3 regions of the Lysinibacillus sp. C5.1 genome follow, and region 2 is predicted to be linked to each of the others. Evidence: riboswitches for the same ligand, from Rfam matches in the RefSeq annotation. Region 2 holds a riboswitch; each other region holds the start of a gene.
What was found. Region 2 has a riboswitch for cobalamin ahead of I5435_RS20470 (FecCD family ABC transporter permease). Riboswitches for the same ligand answer to the same signal wherever they lie in the genome.
Positions count from the first base shown of each region.

Region 1: it holds a riboswitch for cobalamin, as region 2 does, so the genes downstream of both, I5435_RS21250 (hypothetical protein) here and I5435_RS20470 (FecCD family ABC transporter permease) in region 2, are expected to answer to the same signal.
Region 3: it holds a riboswitch for cobalamin, as region 2 does, so the genes downstream of both, I5435_RS10805 (ABC transporter substrate-binding protein) here and I5435_RS20470 (FecCD family ABC transporter permease) in region 2, are expected to answer to the same signal.

Region 1 is NZ_CP066226.1:4,325,192-4,333,765, forward strand. Features, by position in the region: gene I5435_RS21235 (MATE family efflux transporter) at 1-743, opposite strand, end outside; gene I5435_RS21240 (tyrosine-protein phosphatase) at 899-1,666, opposite strand; gene I5435_RS21245 (ABC transporter substrate-binding protein) at 2,233-3,192, opposite strand; gene I5435_RS21250 (hypothetical protein) at 3,194-3,736, opposite strand; cobalamin riboswitch at 3,891-4,092, opposite strand; gene I5435_RS21255 (glutathione peroxidase) at 4,247-4,792, opposite strand; gene I5435_RS21260 (hypothetical protein) at 5,063-5,611, opposite strand; gene ytvI (sporulation integral membrane protein YtvI) at 5,706-6,764, shown strand; gene I5435_RS21270 (S-layer homology domain-containing protein) at 6,925-8,574, opposite strand, start outside.
Region 2 is NZ_CP066226.1:4,163,411-4,171,984, forward strand. Features, by position in the region: gene I5435_RS20450 (S-layer homology domain-containing protein) at 62-1,681, opposite strand; gene I5435_RS20455 (endonuclease Q family protein) at 1,786-2,907, opposite strand; gene I5435_RS20460 (hypothetical protein) at 3,025-3,195, opposite strand; gene I5435_RS20465 (ABC transporter ATP-binding protein) at 3,282-4,079, opposite strand; gene I5435_RS20470 (FecCD family ABC transporter permease) at 4,085-5,131, opposite strand; cobalamin riboswitch at 5,280-5,473, opposite strand; gene I5435_RS20475 (YdhK family protein) at 5,626-6,222, shown strand; gene I5435_RS20480 (response regulator transcription factor) at 6,541-7,233, opposite strand; gene I5435_RS20485 (sensor histidine kinase) at 7,240-8,574, opposite strand, start outside.
Region 3 is NZ_CP066226.1:2,235,258-2,243,831, forward strand. Features, by position in the region: gene I5435_RS10795 (hypothetical protein) at 73-846, shown strand; gene I5435_RS10800 (GTP-binding protein) at 932-2,869, opposite strand; cobalamin riboswitch at 3,048-3,233, shown strand; gene I5435_RS10805 (ABC transporter substrate-binding protein) at 3,397-4,392, shown strand; gene I5435_RS10810 (precorrin-3B methylase) at 4,443-5,117, shown strand; gene I5435_RS10815 (hypothetical protein) at 5,354-5,557, shown strand; gene I5435_RS10820 (DUF2243 domain-containing protein) at 6,104-6,619, shown strand; gene I5435_RS10825 (cytochrome c oxidase assembly protein) at 6,642-7,457, shown strand; gene I5435_RS10830 (class I SAM-dependent rRNA methyltransferase) at 7,795-8,574, opposite strand, start outside.

The DNA of each region.
Region 1 (8,574 bases), 160 kb from region 2:
TGCTCAAAAGCAGATGGTAAACCGATATTTAAAATTTTTCGGACATATTCTTTTGAATAGGTGAAATAGTATTCTATCTTCACACGGATCTCCATCACCTGATACAACAGCCACGAAAAAACAAGTACCGCCAGTCCCCTGCTAATAATGGAGGAAATCGCAGCGCCCTTAACACCTAATTCCGGCAGTCCAAAATTTCCAAAGATTAATCCGTAATTTAAGAAGACATGAATAACATTCATTCCAAGCGAAACGTACATGGTCTGTTTCGTCCAACCATGGACACGAATAATGGCTGCTAACGCATTAATAATAGCCTGTAAAAAAATAAAACTACCTATAATGATTAAATAGCTTTGCGCATATTGCAAAACATCGCCCTTTAAATTCATCATCGTCATTAAATGGCTTGAGCCGAAGAAAAAAATTATACTCATAATAAGCCCAACAATTACGTTCATCGTAACGGCTAATGCCGAAATTTTTGTAGCCTCTAAATAGCGTTTTGAACCTAAATATTGCGATACAACAATGGCAGCACCATTGCCCACCACTTCAAGTATTAATATCGCAATATGAATATATTGATTGGCAGCACCAACACCTGAAACTGCATTATCCGACAAAGCACTTAACATCAATGTATCGGCTAATCCCATTAACATAAATAAAAAAACTTCCAAAAAGATCGGCCATGTTAAATGAAATAAACTAAACTGGTCGGTCGAATGTTTCTCTCTCATCGCATGTCCCAACTACTTCACTTCTCTCTATCCATTACATAAAAATCTATTGTATCTTATCACAGATTGGCTTGTTGTATAGGATAGGTAATACAAAAATAATTGAATAGCTACAAAAAAATCCCTCTCACTGCATGGCGTGAAAGGGTGTCTTATTAACATAAGCAATATTCTTGTAATTGCTGTCGTTTTTCTGTTGTTAAGCCAAATTCTTGCTCTAAAAATACGTTTTTTGAACCGTATTTACTATCCATAGCATCAAAGGCGGCTTGCAAATAATCCTCGCGAGCTGACATTAGTGCGTGAAACTGCTGTAATTCATAATCATTAAAAGTATCTTGGATTGCCTGTGCCATGCGCTCTACCATTGGGCGTAAGTAAATATTTGTTTCTAAATAGTCTTGCATAATGGTTTCCTCTGGCACATCTAATGCTAGCAAAATAAGAGCTCCTCCAATACCTGTTCGATCTTTGCCTACTGCACAATGATGAACTAGACCTAGATTATCTGGATTTTGGATTGTTGCCATTAATTTTTTAAATGATACATTGTTAAATGGCATTTGTGCATAAAAATCTCGAAACATCTCAGGACTTACAACTTTATAAAAATTGTGACCACCAGTATTTGTTGGCATCTCAAACGCATGATTTCCCTTTGCAGGAATTTGAATATACTTTGCATCCTTGAATGTTGGATTAGGGTTATTTCGTGCCTCGTGTTCATCTCGGTAATCAAAAATTGTTTTTACCCCTAATGTTTCAAAGCGCACCTTATCCGCTTGTGTCATCTTACCAAGTGCAGCTGAACGATATAGTAAGCCATTCTTTACGATACGACCATCCCTCGTCTTATAGCCACCCATGTCGCGGAAATTCAAGACTGCCTCAAACGGAATAACTTTCATGTCAAACTGTGTCATCCACTACGCCTCCCTTATGTTAGCAATCATTTCTACTTCTATTTTATAGAACAAACAAAGATAATACCAATTATCCAATGCCTTATTTATTCAACTATATTTATTTTAAAACATGAATCACGCTATTGTCCGCTAAGGCAAATGCTTTCTACAAAGGAAGAAATGCCAGCAGGCAACAACGGCATAGCAAAAACAAATAATGGAAAAAAGAGAAAAAGTGTTAGATTGATGACAGTCAATCTAACACTTTTTTGCTGCGCCAGTATTGTCCGCTTCGGCGGTGCTTTCTGCGGGCACACCGTAAGCCGCAACCCTCGCTACGCGCGGTCTGTTGCATCTAACATAATGTGCTTTTCCCGCTAGAGTCACCACCTCCGCTACCAACAACTAGGGAACCCTTCTAATTTATTATTCATTGCAAAAGAAATAATAGTAAATATGTTCTATATATTTTCTTAGCAAAAATTTATCAAAACCAATGTATCTCTATTTAGAATTTTAGGGTTATGTCCCAGCCTCTTTTCTCTTTTGCCTAAGCTATTATGAAAGGTTTTTACCGTTTATCCTTATTTAAATAACTCAGGATATACAGCTTTTGCAACCATCTCAACAGCTTCCCCGATACGAGGTCCTGGACGATTTGAAATATCTGTATCAATAGCATTTACTGCTTTATCTTCAATAGCTGTAATCGTATTCCATCCATCACGTCCTAGAATTTCCCCTACTGGGTCTTTTACATAGTTGACAGTTGTTAAAATAACTTGAGGATTTTTCGCAATAACATCTTCCTCTGCAACCTTTACCCATCCTGTTTGGTCACCAAATACATTGTTGACATTTGCAGCATTTAAAATTTCCTGTTGGAAAGTACCAGCTGCTGTTGTATAAATATCAGGTTTTGGGCTAATTTCTAAGTAAACATTTTTTGGTGTTTCTACACTTTTTACTTTTGCTTGAACATCAGCAATTTTCGCTTTAATCTCTTTGTTTAATTGCTCACCTTTATCTTGTACACCCATCACTTCAGCAAGTTGTTGAATATCTCCATAAACATCTTCAAATGATGCAGCTGATTGAATAACAAATACTTTTACACCTGCATCTTCAAGACCTTTTAGTGCATCTAGTGTCTCTTCATTTCCTGTAGAGTACGCAATGACAACATCTGGCTTTAAGGCTACAATTCGTTCGCTATTAAATGTCACTGAATCTGACACACGTTCGATGTTTTTTGCTTCTTCTGGGTACGTATCATATTCTGTAGCTCCGACAACTTTATCGCCAACACCTAGTGCAAATAAAATTTCTGTGTTACTTGGTTGTAATGACACAACAGTTTTCGGTACTGCATCAAATGCTACTTCTACAGCGCGATCATCCTTAACTTTATAGCCACTTTGCTCAACTTGTTGGTCTGATTTAGATGTATCGTCATTTTTCGCTTTATCTGCTGTGCCGCATCCTGTCAATACAAGCGCAAGCATTAACACAGTAAGCCATTGGAATTTTAATAGTTTTTTCACTTTATTCATTCTCCTTCTTTTTCTTCATTGGATATGATTTACTAATAAACGGGATTTCAGCGATTCCAGCCTGTTGATTCATGTAAACAGCCATAACAAAAAATACATTAGCTAGTAATCCTAAGTAGTCGAAAAGAATGTCCGGTACTTCCCTTTCCTCTGACACTTTGTGTAGCACACGGTACGATTTTTTTGCCTCACTCCGACATAAGTGAAGCGCAGTTGCAGCCCCCGTGCCTTGTGGCAAAACAAAATTTTGAATTTGTTCCTTTACATGTCCTACATAAAAATCATAACGATCACTGAGCCATGATAAATCTTCTTCCGTTACCGCTAGTTTGCCGCGTACCGAGCCATTGACATGATATGCCATTGGCAAAATAGTCAATAAATCTGCCCCAACTACTTCAACTTCTTCGGCTTTTACAGCAGCCAATGCTACACCGATATGCGTTGTTAAACTATCTGTACGGATTTCAAAATCAACTGTAGATATTTTTTCACGCATGAACGGGTAACAAGAATAACGCGCATCTTTTTTCATCTGTAACCCCTTCTTTCTTTCATGAACAGATTTTGCTTAAAAGGTGCATAAAAAAACGTCGCTCCCTAGGGAACGACGAAAATAGCATATATAGTGTTATCTGACGAAGACAGCTAATGTATTTGCCGTATATCCTCCTAGCTTCCGAAGAGTTTTTATACATTAAATAACGGTCGGTCTCCTGGCTCGTACAGTTTGCTACCTTTATTTCGTAGCGCTCATAAAGCCTTCCCATCCTGTTGTCTTTGGACAGTGGCATGTATTATGATTTTTGTACTTACAGTTGCGGAAACAGCTTCGGTCTTACACCGAATTCCCGATTATGCTAAATTAGCACCATTATTCTGCAAGAATTATTCACTTGAATAGCAGTTTATCATATATGGATTTAAAAAAATAGTTATGAAATTGAAGCATAATCGAATATATCCACACACTACTTAGCACTATTTCTACATCATGACCAGCTATTCGTTATTCTTTCCTAATAATTCTGACTAAAAGAGCTAGCTATAAAATTTTTTCAATTGCTTGCTCAATATCTAGTTGGGAATCGGTTGGTTCGAAGCGTTCCACTATATTACCTTGATTATCTACTAAAAATTTCGTAAAGTTCCAACGAATATTACGCCCATCTAAAAAGCTAGGAGCAATTTGGATAATTGATTCTGCTAACATCTTTTCCTGCATATTGGCTTTGCCGAATTCACGAAAATCTACTTCGTGCTTTAAATAATTGAATAATGGATGTGTCCCTTCGCCATTTACCTGAACTATTTCAAAGATTGGGAACGTTACCCCGTAGTTAATTTGACAAAGTTTAATCGTCTTTGCTCCATCTTCTGGGTTTTGTTCTCCAAATTGATTACAAGGGAAACCAAGCACAACGAAATTATTCTCGCCATATTTATCATACATTTTCTGTAAATCTTCGAATTGATATGTAAAATCACATTGGTTAGCTGTGTTGACAATTAGCATCGTCTTTCCACGATATGTTTCCATTGATAAAATTTCACCGTTTGGCTTCTTTACTAAATAATTATAAATACCCATTATCTCGACCCTTTCTAGTTACTATTTTTTATATAGAATGACCAACTATAACCCCTCACCCTGTATATTGCGTGAATAATTATGTTGCTTATTCCTCAACAAATGGTTTTGTCGCTTTTTAGAAATTTAGTAACTATTGCATACTAAATTCCATATAAGTAAATAAGACCTATATTTATATGAATCAAAAATACTGTTTTTTTCATTATAACAATAACTTTTCTTTCTTCAAAATAACTCGCTCACCATAAAAATAGCCATCTCGCTATGTTAACGGATGGCTGTTTTATATTTCTTTTTACATTTTGTATCTTGCTCTTCTTCAATTAACCTCATCGCAATATCCAATAGTTTATGATCATTAGTAGCATCAAATAACTTCTTAAAAGAGACAATTATATCATAACGAATAAGTGTTGGTTGTTTTTCATCCATACAAGTTTGGAACCTTTTCGCTAAATAAGAAACAATTAAATCTCTTTGAACCTGTCCAGCAAGCCCAATTTGCCAGATTGCTTGTAATGCCTGTCTTGCTGTTACTTTACTTTCATCATACGTCACTGCCCAGATTTTTAGAAAATCATCAAGAACACGCTCTTCTGGATCACTCTTTGCTGCTAATGCACATAAAAACTGTGCAGCACGCGCACGCGCATGTCCATTATTATATGTAAGGGCTTTAACAAGTTGTTCCCAAACTGCATATGTCCAATCAACTGGTTCTTGCACAATCTTCATCAATTTTCTATAAGACTCGTATTCAATTTCACGGTCACGCTCTGTTAAATTACTAAAAAGCTCTAAAATCTCTTTTTCCATGATTTATCCCTACCTTCATTACTTTCAGAACGTTTTTAAATTTTAATTTTATTGTGTTACACTGTACTTAAATTAATGATAAAAAGGAGAGCTTATGAATAGATCTATAACTCGAAAGTTGATTATACGAACGCTAGCGATTATATGCCTACTAGTAGCTGCATATTTTATCATACCAGTTTCCGTGCCCATACTATTAGCGGGTATTACAGCTTTTTTATTGGAACCCATTGTCATGTTTTTTAAACGAAAATGGAAAATGTCTCGGAAAATAGCTGTTGCGTTTATATACATAGTAAGTGTTATTTTTATTTCTATTATCTGTTACTTTACTATTACCCAACTAATGTCGCAAATAATTTCCATTTCCAAACAAGCACCTTACTATATTTCTAAGCTATCTGAGATGTGGGGGCATATGCAAGAGAATATTTCAAAATATACAGAAGACTTTCCTACTGAAGTGAGTTCCTCACTTCAAAAAACGGCAACCGACTTTATTAAGAAAATTGAAGAATCTTTTTTAAACTTCTTTAATTATACCAAAGTTACGACCTTCTTTTCACAAATTCCAAGCCTCTTTATTAGTCTTCTCGTTTATATGATTGCTCTATTTTTATTTATGCTCGATTTACCTAAATTAAAACAGATAACTTATAAATATTTAAAGCCATCAACAGAAAAGAAATTAAAAATTATTACGAATCGTTTAAAAGATGCATTTTTCGGTTTTATGAAGGCACAAGTTCTTGTTAGCTTTATCATTGCCGGAGTTACATTTATTGGATTACTCCTTATTCAACCAAAATTTGCGCTAACAATGACTTTTATTATTTGGATTATTGATGTTATCCCGTTCCTCGGCTCCATTATTATTTTAGCGCCTTGGGGAACTTACCACCTGTTGATGGGGAATACATCGATTGCCATTAAGCTCTTTGTTCTTGCAGCTATTTTATTAATTATTCGTCGAACTGTCGAGCCTAAAGTAATGGGCGCACATATTGGTTTATCTCCTCTGCCAACATTAATAGCGATGTTTGTCGGTCTACAACTATTTGGTATCATCGGCTTACTTGTAGGGCCATTTGTTATCATCTTATTGTTCGCCTTAAAAGAAACAGGGGTTATTAAAATCAATTTTAAAATCTAGCAGATGTGAAATAAATTGGACAGTTGCTTGAAAAATGGTGGACGTCAAGACGTAAGTAGCTCGCTAAGCTATGATTTACGGCTCTATCCAACGACAAATAAAAATAAACACAGGGCACATTCTATTCATGATAAATAGAAGTGCCCTATATTATTGTCTATTACTTTGAATTAATAAGCTCTGCTTTCTTTAAGAAGCGTTCGATTATTACCGCTACTTCTGCACGCGAAATATTAGCAGTTGGCGCGATTGTTTTATTTGCCTTACCTGTTACTAAACCTGTTTTTACTGCAACTGCAATAGGAGATTTAGCATATTCAGCAATTTGTCCTTCATCTATAAACGCAGCTAAAATAGTTGCCGCTTCTTGCTCTGAAATCGTTGTATCTATATCAGTTAACAACAAAGCACGCGCTAAAATTGTCATTGCTTGCTGACGTGTAATTTTATCATTCGGTCCAAAGTGACCATTGCTGTAACCTTGAATAAGCTTGTATTCACTTGCAGCATTGATATAGCTTGCATACCATGCATCTGTTGTTACATCTGCATAATGACTAGTAAGGTCATCTGTTTTTAAACCGAGCGCACGGACTATAATAGCAGCAAATTGTGCACGTGTTATATCTTGATTAGGTGCAAATATGCCCTCACGTACTCCATTAATAATCATTCGAGAGCCAAGATTATTCACAGCCTCTTTTGACCAATGATTAGCCACATCGGTAAATTCAATAGGATTCCAAACAAGAGCATACGTACTATTTGTTAAACTATTAATAACCGCATAGTACTTTCCTTCTTTTTGTATCACTTTTGTCGGTACATGTTGTGCTGTGCCGTCTTGTTTAACGACGATAGCCGTTGTAATTTTGCTTGCTTCCACGTCTTTTGGTATCGTTATTGTTCGTTGAACATAAGCGTTGAAGCTTGTAATATCAACCGTTTTTATAGTACTTACCGCTTTTACAGTAAATTCAATAGGTGCAACCATTAAAGAGAAATTACCTTGTTGTGCCACATTTTCTACAAACTTCACCATATCGTTTGTAGGCTTCGCAATTTCGATTTGTACTTTAATGTCTTCAAGTGAAATATCTTTTCCTATTTCTGTAGAAATTGCATCTATATTGATTTGTGAAGCTGGCAATGTGTAAGAAGCTGTTGGTGTTTGAATAACTACTAATGCTTGCTCATTCTGCATATTTTTTACCATTTGAGCATTTAATTCTCCAATAATGATATCAGCATCCTTGTTTACAGGAATAGTCACAACTGCTTTTTTACCTTCTGCCGCTAGTTTTTCCTGTAACTTTTTAGAATCTACCGTTACCGTCATTACTTTTTGATTTCCTACCTGTGTGCTTGTCGCTTTACCAATGGCCTCTTCTTTACCATTAACAAGTACTTTTACATCTTCTGTAGGAGTCGGCTTTGGAGTAGGTTCCGACGTTGACGGAGTACTAGAAGAACCACCATCACCACTAGATATCACTTCCCACTTCGCATAGACCGTTGTATTGCCTACTATACCTTTTGTAAAATCAAACACCTTCGTCAGTTCACGATCCATATACCAACCGCCAAAAGTGTATCCAGCTTTTGTTGGATTTTCGCTTGGTTTTGTAGCGACAGCTCCTACTTTTACTTTTTGCGCTTGTACTTTACTACCGCCATTCACTTCAAAAGTAACAGTATATTGTTGTACAACCGTTATTTCAAAATCAGTTGTAACTTTGCCTCCAAAGTCGTCTTCAGCAGTCACAGTAATAGTAGCTTGGCCGGCTGATAATGGGTTAATTTTTAAATT
Region 2 (8,574 bases):
TAGTTAGCTTAACCGTAATGACCTCTGACTAATTCGCTTTCAAGAAGTTCCTAAAGAAGGTTTATTTCAAACGTTCACTAAAGTTCACTAATATTTTAGCAGCATGGCTTCTCTTTGTTGGGGCTTCAGGAGAAAATCTTCCTTCACTTCCTGCAACAATACCAAGCTCATACAGCATTGTGATGGCATTTTTCGTTTCATCATTGTAGCTAGTTATATCGGTAAACGGTGTTTGATTTTTCACAACATATGTTTGGTTAAACTGTTTTTCATAAGCACGATTTATCATTAATGCTAATTGCGCGCGCGTAATAGGCTGGCTTGGATTAAACTTGCCATCCGCCCCCTTCACAAGACCATGTGCATAAGCAGCAGCAATTTCTGACTGTGTTTCTGCATCGTAGCTCGCTATATCTGTGAAAGGCGCTTTGCTAGTTGTTGTTAAACCTAAGCTTCTAACAAGCATCGCTGCTGCCTGTGCGCGTGTAATATTTTGTTCAGGTCTAAAAGTACCATCAGCATAGCCCTTCATCATGCCTCTTGCAGCCGCTTTTTGAATGAACTCCTTTGCCCAATGATTTTCTATATCTAAAAATTGCACTTTACTGCCTGTTGTAAAAGTTGCAGTTGGACTTTGCACACTTTCATTCCCTGCCGCATCTATCGCTTTTATGGCAACAGTATAAGTAGTATTATCTACTAAACTATCGAGCGTTATAGCTGTTTGATTGGCATCGACTGTAGAGTAGAGTGTATTATTCAAATACACATGATAGTTCGTAACCCCTTCATTATCAGTTGCCGCTAGCCATTTTACATTTGCCTCTGTACTACTATTAACATTGACTTGGATTGCTGAAGAAGCATCCCATAGTGAACTTGCTTTAATAGCTGGTAAAAATGCCTGCTTTGCTACTGCTAAATAACCTGCTTCACTTAAATGAATGTTTTCTGGATTTGGCAAAAAGTTAGGTACATCTTTCGCCACTACGTCATATGTTGGCACAAATATTGCACCTGCTTTCTCAGCAGTTGTTTTAATAGAAGCATTCATGATACCTAAAAGCATTTTAAACTGTGTTTGCAAGTCTTCGCTGTAATAAGGGAAAGAATTATAATAGCCCATCACGTAAATTTGTACCTGTGGATTTAACTTCTTTATTTCCTTGAGTATTGCCGCTATATTATTTATAGCTTCTTGAGATGCCTTTATAATGGCGGCTGTATCAATACCAGTTGTTGACGATTGTTTTAGAATTGGCAATAAATCATTAGCACCAGCAGTTAACGTAATCAGCTCTGCCTCTTGAATTGAAGCTCTAAGCTTTGCACGATCATTTGTATAACCAAACCCCGTCACTGGCTTTTCTACATCATCTTGTAAGTCTTTTAACACATTTTTAGTTGTATACCCCGAATAGGCAAACCCTTTATTATAGGATGTAAGTAAACCTTCTTGTTGTAATGCCTGTGCTACAAAATCTGTATAGCCTAAGCCAATGGCTCCGACTTCATTCATACCATGTGCTAATGAATCGCCTAGCGCTATGTAATCAGCCTGTACAACCCAGCTTGGCGCTATATGATCTTCTTTCTTTTCCGCACTTGCACCTACAGGTATTGTTAATTGTAAAGCTAGCATGCTAGCAGCTAAAAAACGAAATTTTTTTGAAAATTGCATATACCCACTCCTCCTGCTCATCTACTAATTACTAGTTTACTAGATTAAGGATAAAAGTGGGTGCATTATATTGTAAATACTTTGGCTAGCATTCTTTTCCTGCTCTATTTATGCTGTACCTTTCCATAGACACCTCCACCACCAACCTCAATATGTAATTGTCCCGTTCTCGCTAAATCAATCATCGTAGCTATTTTCTGTGGCACAATTTCCTCGAGTTGCTCGGTCGTGATACGGTGTAAAATCGTCATTTCAGTCCCAAATGCATGTAATAATCTTTCCATCATTTTCGGACCTAAACCTGGTATAAAATCAAGTGGTACTTGATGGATGTAAGGTGGTCTTTCACGTTCATCAACATACGGCTCTGATAGTTCCTTAATACGTGTCGCAACACCTTTAATAATTTTCGAGCTTGCACAAGATGTACAAAGCGTATCGTCTGCACTTAGCTGTTTACCACAATTAGCACAAACAGTTTGATAATATTTGCCGAGCAATGGATTTAACCCATAATTCGCCACTACTGCCCGACCATCCTGTTCATGAAGCGCCATCTTTAATTCGCTAAAATTAGCCGCCATTAATTTTAGTTTTTGATATTCACGAGCCATTTTCCCAAGCGAATGTGCATCAGAGTTTGTAACAAATGTATAGGCTTGAAGTTCTTTTATGTTTTTGACCATATTGGTATCAGAACTTAAACCAAGCTCTATAGCATCTATAAGCTGTGGATTGAATACTTCTGTTAAGCTTATATGAACACCTTTTCCAAATAAACTTTTAAATGGCGTAAAAACATGTGCTGGAATAAAAAGCCCCCCTAATTCCCGCACTTTTTGTTGTACAGTTTGGCCTTCACAATAAATACGCTGTGAACTTAAATGGATGTTTTTCATATACTGGCTCATCCAATTCGAAAAATTCTCCATCACTTGAATAGTAGGGAAATAAGCTAGCACATGAATTGGTCCATGGCAGGAGCTATCATATATTTCGATTTCAGAACCTGGAATAAGCGTTGTTTCTTGAAATCGGAGTCCACCTTGCGATAACTCCTTTAGTTTGCCTTGTTGTATCATTATATTCATTTCAGCAATGACTTCTGGTGAATGACAATCAATAATTCCGATAATATCAAGCCCTTTTTTGGCACTAGCCATCTCTAAAATCCGTGCTAATGTTAACGTTTTACTCCCAGTAATTTTCACTGCGCGCCCACTCATTGTTCGTCCAATATGAATATGTAAATCTGCATAATAGTCATGAAACAATGTACACATCTCCTTTTGTTTTATTATAAAATGAAAAAACCTTACATTGCTGCAAGGTATTTTCAAGCATTAGGATGGATGGTTTTGATGAGCGCCTTTATCAGTCTCGTACGAACCTGAACCTTGGTTTGGCATTGCTGCTGAATCATATGCAACCAATGTAACGCCAATTTTCTTTTCGAGTTCATTAATTTTTTCAAGCTGTGTGTGATCTAATTGTGCAAATTTTACTTCTTCCATATTCATCACGCATCCTTTCAAAAATAACGTTCCCCGAATATCTCACAACTATACAAAGGGCAATTGGATAATTTCTTTAAGCGGTGTTATGTGGAAATTGTTCGAAAATTGTTTGAGTGACTGGCACTTAAATAGGTTAAATATGGTTTGCCTGTTAGTGGATGTGTTTGAATGTCGGCGCATACTCCAAAAACATCATCCAGCAGCTTAGGTGTTAACACTTCTTCTGGCGTACCATATTGAACGATACGACCTTGTTGTAAAACATAAATGTAGTCGCAGTACATCGCGGCCATATTTAAATCATGTAAGGCGGCGACAACCGTCAAATGCAGTGTTTGAATTAAATCCATTAGTTGTAATTGATGGTGGATATCTAAATGATTTGTCGGCTCATCTAAAATAAGTATCTGTGCTTGCTGTGCAAGTGCACGCGCAACCATCACTCTCTTTTTTTCCCCTCCAGAAAGGGAACTAAAACTACGTGTTTCTAAATGGGCAATACCTGTTTGAGACAAGGCTTCTTTTACAATATTAAAGTCTTCCTTATTGTCCATCTCAAAAAGTTTTTTATGTGGCGTTCTTCCCATACTCACTAAATCTTTTACTTGAAAGTCGAACAACACAGGCGTTTCTTGACTGACAACTGCTAATTTCTTTGCGATGACTTTACTTGATTGCTTAAATATATCTTGCTCATTTAATAACACTGTACCGCTTTCTGGCTTTAATAAACGATACATATTTTTTAATAGTGTAGACTTTCCGCTACCATTAGGGCCAATCAACCCAACAAACTGCTTTGCTTTTATTTGAATGCTTACTTTCTCTAATATGCACTGATCATGAATGGAGAATGATACTTCCTTTGCTTCTAATGTCATCACCTTTAATCCCCTTCACCAAATGAATAATTGTTTCGACGTAGTAGCCAAATGAAAAATGGTCCCCCACAAAAAGCAGTAATAATACCAATCGGCATTTCTTCTGGGGCTATTAATACACGCGCTAACGCATCAGCCCAAACTAGAAAAATTCCCCCTAACAATGCACTTATGGGGATAACATGTTGATAATTAGAGCCAACTAACAAGCGTACGATATGCGGAATAATTAAACCAACAAACCCGATGGACCCACTTACTGCAACGAGCACACCTGTCAGTAAAGATACGAGTACTATTAGCTGTATGCGAAACTGTTGAAGATTTACCCCTAACGTGACGGCCGCTTCTTCCCCAAGTAGTAATAAATTCAGATTTCGATAGTATAGCCACAACAACCCAAATACGATAAAAAAGACAATGACTGGAATAAATAAATTACTCCATTTTGCTCCTGCGAGACTGCCTAACATCCAATACATAACGGCTTTAATCCCGCCCTCTTCCTTAGACATCATTAACATAAAATTCGAAGTGGCAGATAAGATAAAGGACACCGCCATCCCCGCTAGTAAAAGGCGAAAAATCGAAATACGTCCTCCTACACGCGACAACAAAAATACTAAGACAATTGCCATAAAAGAGCCTAAAAAAGCAGAGACTGAAAGGGCGTAGATACCTAAAAATGAAAACGCCCCTAAAATAATGACAGCCGTTGCGCCCACTGTTGCTCCCGAAGAAATACCTAAAATATACGGATCGGCTATCGAATTACGGACTAGTGCTTGAACAGCAGCACCAGCAACCGCTAAGCCTGCACCAACAACAGCCGCCAGAATCACGCGAGGAACACGGATTTGCCATATAATAATCTCTTGCGAACGACTCCAATCCTCCTCTATAACATGAGGGAATAATGGCACTTTCGAAAGAATTACCTTCCATACATGTAACGGCGTAACTGACACAGACCCAATCATAATGGCCACTGTCATAGACGCAATGAGCACTAGAAAAAGGGTCAAAGAAAATAACATAAATTTTTTATTCATTTGGTTATGAACTCCTTATCAATCATGATAAAGACGAAGCAATAAAAAAGGGCATTCTACGCATACATGCATAGAAATACCCTTAGCTAAACAAATTAGGAGAAATATCCATCAATTGTCCGTAATTGCTTGCATCCTCGTGGGCATTACAGGTATGAACTAACTGGCAGGTCTCCTGGCTTCGATTCATCGTATCTACGATTGCCTTCCCATTTAAAAACAGTGGCTACACTATCATAGAACTCCTCGTTACAGTTGCGGGACAGCGTCGGATTTACACCGACTTCCCTTTTAAGTGATGCTCGTGTTTACAAGCGTCACACCATTAGTATCTGAAATTTTAAAATTATGACGATTCTATCATACATCATTATCGTAGTCTATTATTTCCTTCATTTAGGAATCTATCTTTCCTCATTTCAAACTAAATCCATCATTTCTGCACATTTACTTGCTACATTAAAGACACATCCAAATCGAAGGAGGAAATTCATATGGTATTAAATAAAAATCGGCTCCTAATGTTAGTAGCAGCAATTGCTTTACTAATACTTTCAGCTTGTGCTGATAATACAGCGAAGTCAGAATCTGCTCAAAGCGACAAAACAGACCACGGCGAAGAGATGGAGCATGGGGATGAAATGGATCATTCCATGATGAATCATTCAAGCTCTGGTGAAGTTCCAGCCACTTTAAAAACAGCCGAAAATCCAAAGTTCCCTGTCGGCAGTAAGGCTATTCTTACAGATGGCCATATGTCAGGAATGACAGGAGCCGAAGCGACAATTGTCGGCGCTTACGATACGACAGCATACATTATTTCATTTGAGCCTACTACTGGTGGTAAGACAATTGAAAATCATAAATGGGTGATTCATGAGGAATTAATCGACCCAGGTGAAGCACCTTTATCACCAGGATCAGAAGTAAAAACTGATGCTACCCATATGACAGGCATGGAAAATGCGACTGTACGCATTGATGATGCCGTACAAACGACTGTCTATATGGTCGATTTTGCTTTAACAACTACTGGTGAAGAAATGAAAAATCATAAATGGGTGACTGATAGCGAGCTAGCGACAAAATAATGAGGTTGGGACAAAAGAGAAAAGGTGTTAGATTGATGGCAGTCAATCTAACACCTTTTTTTGCTACGCCGTTGTTGTCCGCTACGGCGGTGCTTTCCGCTCAGCACAGTAAGCCGCAACCCTCGCTAACGCGCGGTCTGTTACGTCTTACATTGTATGCTGTTCTGAGCAGGAGTCACCGCTTCCGCTACCAACAACTAGTGAACACTTCTAATTTTTTATTTATTGCAAAAGCAAGAAAAGATAAGTTCTCCATATAGCAAAAATTTATGAACACCTTTTCTCTGTTCCTTAAATTTTTTTAGTTATGTCCCAGCCTCATTCTAAAACCTTTTTGTCACCGCTTTTATGCCATTTATAGCCGATTCCCCACACTGTCTGTAAATAATCATCCACTGGAAAGCCACTTTTTCGAAGCTTATCCCGTAAATTGCGGACATGTGAATCAATCGTTCGGTCTTCAATTGCTACATTATATCCCCATACAGTGTTGATTAAATGCTCTCTAGAGAAAACTTTATTTTGATAATCAAGAAATAACGCTAACATCAAAAATTCTTTTGGCGTTAAAGAAATCATCTCTTGGTGAAAAGATAACTCAAAAGATTCTTTATTTAAGCGTAGCCCTTCGAAATTAATAACGATTTCTTCAGCCTTTGTTCTTCTTAAAACAGCCTGTATACGCGCTAACAATTCTTCCTCATCGAAAGGCTTTAAAATATAGTCGTCAGCTCCAAGATTTAGCCCTTTTATAATATCAGCCTGTTCCCCTTTTGCCGTAAGCATAATAACTGGTACGTCCCAAAACTTCCTTATTTCCTGACATACTTGCCAGCCATCCATATCAGGCATCATAATATCTAACAGCACTAAATCTATATGATGTTCTTCTAAATATTCTAAAGCATCTCTTACAGACGACCTAGCAATACAATGAAAAGAAGGTTCAAGATAAAGGGTAAGTAACTCTAACATCCTTGGTTCATCGTCAATTAATAATAATGTTTTCATTTGTTCCTACTCCTTAAACAATAATTTAAAAGTAGTCCCTTTGTTTTCCTCACTAACAACGGTAATTTCCCCTCCATGTGCATGAACGAGCTCCTTTACAATGGCAAGTCCTAATCCTAAACCGCCATTGGCACGCGTACGAGATTTATCAACCCTATAAAAACGTTCAAAAATATAAGGTAAATCCTTCTGCGGAATTCCTTTTCCGGTATCTTTTATAATAATTGATACGAAATGATTGTTTCTTTCCACTTGTAAGAAAATCGAATCTCCTGAGGAACAATAAGTCAGCGCATTATTTAACAAATTCAAAAAAATTTGCTCCAACCTTATTGTATCAGCCAATAAAGTTAGTCCCGCTTCACATTGCACAAAAAGGTCAATTTGTTTTTCATGGAAAGCAGGTCTTAACTTTGCCTCAATACTTGCCACAAAGTCATCCATATGAAGACATTCTTTGTTTATAACAAATGCATTTTCATCCATTTTTGCTAAATCAAATAAGTCTTTTATTAACCTTGATAATCGATTCGTTTCCTCAATAATAATACGTAAATACTTTTGACGATCTCGTTCCGATAAATCTCGTTTATAAAGAATATCTGTATAACCTTTTATAAATGTAATCGGTGTTCGCAGCTCATGAGCAATACTCGATAAAAATTCCTTTCTTTCCTCTCGTAAATGATTTAAGTCATTAGATAATAGTTGAATAGCATTCGCAAGATCACTTAATTCATCTTGACCATTCGTTGAAAGGGCTACTGTAAAATCCCCTTTACTCATTTTTAGTGTTGCTTCTTTCATTTCAATTAATGGACGAGCAAGCTTTCTAGATAACACAATAATCACTACAATGGTCACCAATCCCGACACAAGCCCAACAATTAGGAAGTGTTTATTTAATCGCTCCATTAAGGCATGGATAGAATCTGTATTTTGGAACATAAAAACATAGCCAATGGTCTTTTGCTGTTTTTGAATTGGACTAACGGTCGCTATATACTTTTCATCTTGCCAATTGTTCTCTAGCACCTGACCATCATAAGGTACACTTGCTCCAAGCCTCTGTAAATATGCTTTTATATCAAGGTGCGGCGAAGAAGTAGCTAAAATTTTGCCAGCACGATCTGCAATCACAACGTCCGTATTATCTCGGGATTCCATTAATACTATATGTGATAACGTTTCCTTTTCGAAATTTTGCTCCAATATCTTTCGATGCGAATTACCCGTTGTCTGCAAGTTTGTTAGTTCTTCATCAACTCTCGAATTCGTCAAAGAAAGATGCAAAAATAACATCATAAATGTTTCGATGCAAAACAATGTGATAAAAAAGAT
Region 3 (8,574 bases), 1.9 Mb from region 2:
TTGTAGGAAATCCGTATTTTTTATGTAATCGATACCTTTGTTTTGAAAATATGTACGAGAAGAGGTGCAAGTATGACAAAAATTCAGGTATGTTCAACACGAGAAAAGAAAAATGTTGATATGAAGATTTGTAAGCAACCGCGCATGGAAGTTGCCAAGCAACGAAAAACGAGAATGGTCATTGAGGCGCTAGTTGATCAGTTTTTAGCCACAGGGCTTATTCCGCACGATCGATTGTTTGACTGCATTTTTTATAATAAAGACATTATTTGGATTCAAAATGATGTCTATGAAGGATACCTATTTGCAAAAGCAAGTGTGGCTGATGAATTGAAAACAAAAAAGAATGGTTTTATGATGTATATGCCGACCAATCCGATTGTTTATGAAGTAAATGAAGAGGCCTATCATTTAATTACACGCATCGATTCAATTCGAGCTAAACCCAATTTGGATCGCCTGAATGTAGAGCCCAAACCTATTTTAAGTGCTGCAAGAGTCAATGATTTACTATGTTCGATGGTAATGCGTTTTTATCAAACGTATTTGCAAGACTTATCGTTATCAATTCAGGAAAATCAAGATTATAGTAAAATACAACATTTAATAGACTATGTAGAGGGTGAATATGCTCAGTTTTTACAAAGTGTAAAAGAATTAAATGATTATCATTTAAATTGGCATCCGCGTGGCAATGGTCATCAATTGTTGCTGCAACGCATTGAGCAATTACAGATTTTAAAAAGTAAACCTGGGTCGGTTCTTGTGGATTTCTCAAATCATCATGGGTATGTGATTGTGGAGTCAGCGAATTCTTTGAAAAGGAAAACGAAAAAAGCGTTGTAAATTTTTATATCTGTATCGATATGCATACTATGCAATATTCGATTTTTTTCTGAAAGGCATCGAGAAATTTCGATGCCTTTTTATTTTATAGACAATGCATGGCTGCTTTTGCCTCATACCATGGAACTGCATAGCCTTTTCCTTTTGCACAAAAAATACTTGACGACGTATAGTCAGGATCAGCCTGTTTATTATAATTAATTTGTTCGATTATTGCCTCGCTATTATGACATATATCATAGCCATCGAATTGTAAAGATAAAGAGCCTTTGCCGTTTGTGTAAGTAGCAAAAGTAGTACTATAGTGCATAAATGTTGCAACTGGTACACGTCCTGTTAAAATGACTTGCTCCTCTGACAAGATCGGTGAGTCAAAAGTACCGTCTGCTTGTTGGATATCGTTCATCATTCTGCCGATAAAATCATTGGATGCTTTCATTTTGAAGCGGTAATAGGGCTCAAGTAAGATATTTTCGGCTTGTTCTAGCCCTTGTCTTAATGCACGGAAAGTAGCTTCCCGAAAATCTCCTCCTTCGGTATGCTTGATATGAGCTCGTCCTGTCAACAGTGTAAAGCGAATATCAGTAACAGGAGAACCAGTTAATAAACCGTGATGCTCGCGTTCAAATAAATGTTTTTCGATAAGGCGTTGGTGACCTACTGATAAATCATCAGCATGACAGGCATTAACAAACGTATTCCCAGTTCCGCGGATGTTCGGCTCCATGAATAAGTGTACCTCGGCATAATGCTTGAGCGGTTCGAAATGTCCGTAGCCTGTTACAGTCGTTGCAATAGTTTCCATATACAAAATTTGAGGTTTATCAAAGGTAATAACAAGTGAAAAACGATTTTTTAATACTTCAGCAAGTACTTCAAGTTGTATGACACCCATAATATGTACATGAATTTCTTGGAATTTTTCTTGCCAAACGACGCGTAACGATGGCTCCTCGGCTTCCAGTAAACGAAAAATCTGTAAAATTTCCTTTATATGCTGTTGCCCTTCATACAGTACTTTTGCTTGTAATGTAGGCACAAGTTCATAAGGTTTTGGGAGTAGTGTACTTCCTAAAATGTCTCCTATCTTCGCCAGGCTAAGCCCTTTCACTGCAAAAATGTCTCCTGCTTGTACGGCTTGGGTTGTCTGAAAACGACGCCCATTATACAGCCTAATTTCAGTTATTTTTTCGGTAACATCGCCAAATGCAAAGTCATCACGAGTATGCAATGTTCCTTGTAAAGCTTTTATAAAAGTTAAGCGTTGTGTGCCATCATGGCGAATTTTAAATACTTCCCCTTGAAAGGGTGCTTGATGGTCGAAGTGTGTCTCTGTCAGGAGAGGAAGCTGTGATACAAATTCCTTGATCCCAATATCTTTTAAAGCAGCACCAACAAAGCAGGGAAATGCTCGCTCTTCGTTAATCATCTTTTGTAATTGTGACAGGCACGTTGAGGCATCGAGTGTATCTGTTAAAAAGGCCTCGAGTAGTTGTTCATCGCGCTCGGCTAGCCACTCTGCAATATAGCTTTGTATAAAATCTTTGCGTAATGGGGAATCGATTAATAGGATGTTGTCGGAACAGTCTTTTTGTAATTGGTTCATCACCGCATTGATATCTGCCCCTTCGCGGTCGATTTTATTTATAAAGAAAAAGGTTGGTATATGGTATTGACGGAGCAATTGCCAAACCGTTTCTGTATGACCTTGTACACCCTCTACTGCACTGACAATAATGATGGCATAATCCATTACACGTATAGCACGCTCCATCTCAGGTGAAAAGTCTACATGCCCGGGTGTGTCAATCAGCGTATATGTATCATTTTCTATTTGCATCCGTCCTTGTTCCGCAAAAATGGTAATTCCTCGGGCTTGTTCAATTGCATGATTATCTAAAAATGTATCTTGATGATCGACTCTTCCACGAGATTGGATACTATTTGTGTGAAATAATAATTGCTCACAAAAAGTTGTTTTTCCTGCATCGACATGTGCGAGCACACCAATCGTTTTATACATAAAAATCCTCATTTCTAATGTAGTCTCTTCTCATTGTACCAGAATGATCGCTCAAACATTTCGTGACAAATAGTTCGCATTCGTGTTTAAATAGTGATAGTTTATTAACAAGTATCATTTATGGATTTTTTTGTGCGATTGAAATCAAAAATACCTTCTGCTAGTCTATTTTTATAACTAAAAACTGCTATATATTGGTGCAAATGGCTTTAGTCATTTGCTTAAAAGGGAAATCGGTGAAATTCCGATGCTGTCCCGCAACTGTAAATGGGGAGTTTATACAATAGTCACTGTAGTTGAACTATGGGAAGACGTATAAGCGATGAACCTAAGCCAGGATACCTGCCAATATGTATTTTTTACTTAACACCACGAGGATGGTGATAGTGATTGTTTAAATACCCAATGTATTTATCACTATGACACCCTCTTGGAAACAAGGGGTTTTTTTTATGTGCTAGTAGCAAGGAAATCATTGATTTCTTCCTATACAAATCCAAATACATAACTAAAGGAGAAATGGAACCATGAACAAATGGAAAGGCATGTGGCTAGTTGTTGCCATTGCGATTATAAGCATTTTAGGCGCTTGTAGTGCGAAAGACAATTCGCAAAGTGCTGCACAAAGTGAGCATATCGAGCCTGCTCAAAGCGAGACGACAGAAGTAACCATTGACAATAATGGTACTACACAAGTTTATACAGAAGCACCTAAAAAGGCGATTAGTTTAAATCAGCATGTAACGGAAATTATGTTAGCTTTAGGCTTAGAAGATTCAATGGTTGGTACAGCCTATTTGGATGATAAAATTTATGAACCTTTACAAGCTGCCTACGAAAAAGTACCAGTAATAGCAGAGCAGTATCCAACAAAAGAACAAGTGATAGATAGTGAAGCCGATTTTTTATACGCTGGATGGAAAAGTGGCTTTAGTGAAAAGGGTGTTGGTACACCAGAAGAATTAGAGACACTTGGTATCCACACATATTTACATCAATCTTCAAGTATAACGAAACCAACGCTAGATGATATTTTTAGGGATATTCGCAATATCGCAAAAATTTTCCGTGTTGAAGATCGAGGAGAAGCATTAGTCGATCAAATGACAAAAGAAGTTGATGCAGTACGTGCAAAGTTACCGCAAGGGGAAAAGGAGCTACGTGTGCTTGTCTATGATAGTGGAGATAAGGAAGTCTTTACTGCTGCTCAAAATTTTATGAATGAGCTTGTCACTGTCGCTGGTGGTAAAAACATTTTTGGTGAAGTTGAATCTGGATGGACAACTGTCTCAAAAGAAGAAACAGTAGAACGCAATCCGGAAGTAATTGTCGTGATTGATTATGGTTCTCAAAGTGCTGAAGACAAAATACATTTCCTGAAAAATGATCCTGCATTAAAGGAAACAGATGCTGTGCACAATGAGCGTTTTGTCATATTACCACTTTCAGCTGCTTCAGAAGGGGTTCGTGCGGCAGAGGCTATCAACATTTTGGCTAAAGGATTCTATCCAGAAAATTTTTAATAACTTCAGAGAGCTAGCTATATGCTAGCTTTTTTTAAGGAGAATAAAAAATGAATGCATTTCGTTCAAATATACCAGAATGTACATTTGAAAAATTAAATATAGATGGTCAATTTACTCGTCTAGCAGTAAGTCCTGGTATTATCAATAAACATTATACACCCGCGCAATTTCAAAAAATTGCAGAAGTCGTAGGGGACAGTGGGGCCATTAAATATTCAGCATACTATAATCTATTGTTGTCTATCCCTACGCAAACAGTTCAAGACGTTATAAGTGAACTGCAAGAAGCGGGCTTATATATGACACCATCAGGCTCCATCGTTGCGTTCAAGGCTTGTGATTTTTGTGATGGAGAGAGGATGGAAGCGGCGGAGATAACAGAACAATTATACATTGAGTTGCAGGGACAAACGGTGCCTTCCAGACTGCGTTTAAATGTCAATGGCTGTGCGTCCGCTTGCTATAATGCCGTCTATGATGATATTGGACTTGTCTATCAAAAAGATAGCTTCGATGTTTATTTAGGTGCTATTCCAATGGGGGCAAAAGCACAGGCGGGTACACTATTTGCTAAAGGCGTTTCCGCGCAAGAAATAGCCAGCTTTTTACAGCGTATAATTGGGGTATATCAACAACATGCACGGCCAAATGAGCCGTTCTATAAATTTTATCGCAGAACGAATACTGCTGAATATTGGCAAATAATGCATAATGTAAAATAAAGTAAAGTTATCCTTTTCGTTGTTTATGTACGATGACAGTATCGTTATCCAAAATGATAGATAGACCCTATGGAGCGAAGAACGGGAAGCAACTTGTACTCAAGTGTTAGATTGACTAATGTCAATTTAACACTTTTTCTTTTTCTTAAATTGGACATATATACCGGCAGTTTAGTTGAATAAATCATATGTCATGTGCTCACGCTAAGTCGATTACATTTTAAGGGGATGTAGAAATGTTTAATCGTTTATCAGCACAAAATGGTGTGTTTCGATTACCGCCAATACAGCGCAAAAATAATAAAGAGTTAGATGTTGCTATTGCAGATCTTGAAGCAAGAGGATTTCGTTTAGTAAGACGCGGGATTCAAAATGAGAAAAAGCAACCCCATTCATCGTACAATAAAGTTTGGGCTATTATGGAAAAATTGATGACTTAAAATATAGGGAAAAATAACAAAAAGCTGCTTTGATTTCTCTCAGCAGCCCTATAAGTAGTGAAACACTACGAACTTATATTTTGTCTTTTTATTGTCATTCTATACTTTAAATAATGCATAGACATAATTAAAGATTTTGACAAACTATTTTTGACTGAATGTAACTGTTACTAGAAGTATTAGATAAGGTATATATGTATACAGTTTTGTCAATCTAGTGCTATACGGGAATCCGCATAAGAAAGAATTTGTATTGCTTGATGGCATGCCAAAAGTTAGCAGCATTAAAGCCTCATGTAATGATCACTGCTCATGGTGTACTAATGGTTAGTGAAGAATTGAGTGCGGCACTGCGAAAATTTTGTGAATGATTTCGTTCACATTGCCCACACTAAAAATTATAAGAATGAAGTGATAGGTCCCTAAAGATTGAAGATTTTAGGGGCTTTTATTAGTGCCAATTATTAACTTCATTTGTACTATTTAATTGAAGGTGTAATCGCTGTGACATTAGGGAATAATAACACAAACTTAGAGAAAGAAGGAATGATTATAAAAACCCATGAAGAGAATAATCGTTCAATGCTAAAAAATGGACATCCTTATGCAAAGCAAAATGTATGGTCAGGGTTTCTTTTTGGTATAGGATTAGTTGCATTTATAGATGAAACCTTTTTTCATCAACTATTACGCTGGCATCATTTTTACGATAAATCGACAACTGATATTGGTTTAATATCGGATGGTTTTTTCCACGCATTTAGTTGGTTTGCGACAATTGCAGGTTTATTTTTATTTGCAGATTTACGTCGCAAAAATGGACTAAGGTTAGCAAGATGGCTAGGTGGTGTATTTTTAGGAGCAGGAGGGTTTCAATTATATGATGGTATTATTCAACATAAGTTAATGCGGATACATCAGATAAGGTATGTAGAAAATGTAATAACATACGATTTAATTTGGAATATCCTTGCTGCAATACTACTCATTATAGGGATTTATCTTACTATCCGTACTAAAAACGCTTATCACATACAAGAGGCTACATCTTATGAGCGCTAAACATAGTAATCATATTGCTCAGATGAATCAGGACGGCTTTCTACACGATTATGCACAACTATTTTTTTTATTGTTATTTAGTATTTTATTAATCATGTATATTAGTGCTATTGTTATTTCAAATCGTCATTATAAAACGTGGCCCCTTTATCGCATTGTATGTTTTGTTTTAGGGATAGTATTAGCGGTTATAGCGGTTGCTGGGCCTTTAGCAAATCGTGCAACGATGGATTTTACGGCACATATGGTGAGTCATTTACTTTTAGGCATGTTAGCGCCATTGCTTATTGTGATGGCAGCGCCTATGACACTTTTACTAAGAACTTTGAGTACTTCATTAGCACGTGCACTTACCAAAATACTAAAAAGCTGGCCTCTTCGTATACTTACACATCCAATAGTTGCGACTTTACTGAATATCGGAGGGCTTTGGTTATTATACACGACTAACCTATATGCACTTATGCATGACAATAGTTACTTACATGTAGTTGTCCATTTACATGTATTTCTAGCGGGGTATGTATTTACAATCTCTATTCTTTATGTAGACCCCGTACCTTACAGAAAATCCTTTATTTACAGAGCAATCGTTTTAATTATAGCATTGGCCGGACATGGAATTTTATCAAAATATATTTATGCGCATCCGCCTGAAGGTGTGCCAATAGCACAAGCAGAAATCGGAAGTAAGGTTATGTATTATGGTGGAGATGTAATTGATGCGATGATCATTTTCATGCTTTGCTTACAATGGTACAAAGCAGTAAGACCGCGAATAGTAGAACCGATGCAAAAAAGCGATAGTTTAGAAAATCGACAAATTGATTCTGTCTAGCACCATTTTTACTGAATATGTTTTCAGCGCATTCGCGTAAAAATTGTTGATAACGAAATGGGGAATGATTATAAATTTGGCGTCAATACGCTCAAAAAAAGTGTTAGGTTGACTGAAGGAAGGTGGTCTAACACTTTTGTTTTTTTATGGATTGGTAGTCATAAAAAGGGAATAAAGCTTTTACTTTCACTCTCGCTTTTAGATGTTGAGTCAAAGCTTTTGCTATGTCAGATAAAGAACTTAATGGAAGCTTGATTTAAGAAAAACTAGTAGACAAAGTTGAAAAACTCGACTTTGTCTACTAGCTTTGTGAGTGACTTTACTTAAGTCACACTTTTTAGTTTAGCTTTTGAATAAAAACAACTTTTAAGTAGTTGAATTCAGGATGCTCACGTGGCACACGGAAATCCTTTGGTAAACCGTATTCCTCCACAATTTTATAACGAGTATGCGTGTCATTAAATGCTTGCTCGATAAATCCTTTAAATTTTTTCATACCAAAGCTTGCATTATTCGTAGAAGCCACAATAATACCATTTTTTTCAGTTATTGCGATTGCATCCTTTAATAGCTTAGGATAGTCTTTAGCAGTTGAAAACGTAATTTGTTTTGTTCGAGCAAAGCTAGGAGGATCTAATACAACGAGGTCAAATTTCAACTGATGGCGTTGTGCATATTTGAAATAATGGAATACATCCATTACTTTAATATCCTGTGCTTCATAGTCAATATCATTGACACTAAATTGCTCAATTGTTTTGGCTAAACTACGTTTGGCTACATCGACACTTGTCGTTTTTATAGCTCCACCTAGAGCTGCTGCTACAGAAAACGCACCTGTATACGAAAATGTATTTAACACAGTTTTAGCTTTTGAATAGCGTTCACGAATAGCAAGTCGTACTTCACGCTGGTCGAGGAAAATGCCTGTCATAGCACCATCATTTAAATGGACAGCGTAATTCATGCCATTTTCCTTCACGATTAGTGGAAACTCACCAGGCGTGCCCATTACAAAATCGTCTTGTTCGATATATTGCCCTTTACTATCAAAACGCTTTTTCTCATATATCGCTTTATAGTTTACGGTTTCTGAAAGTGCCTCATAAATGACCTC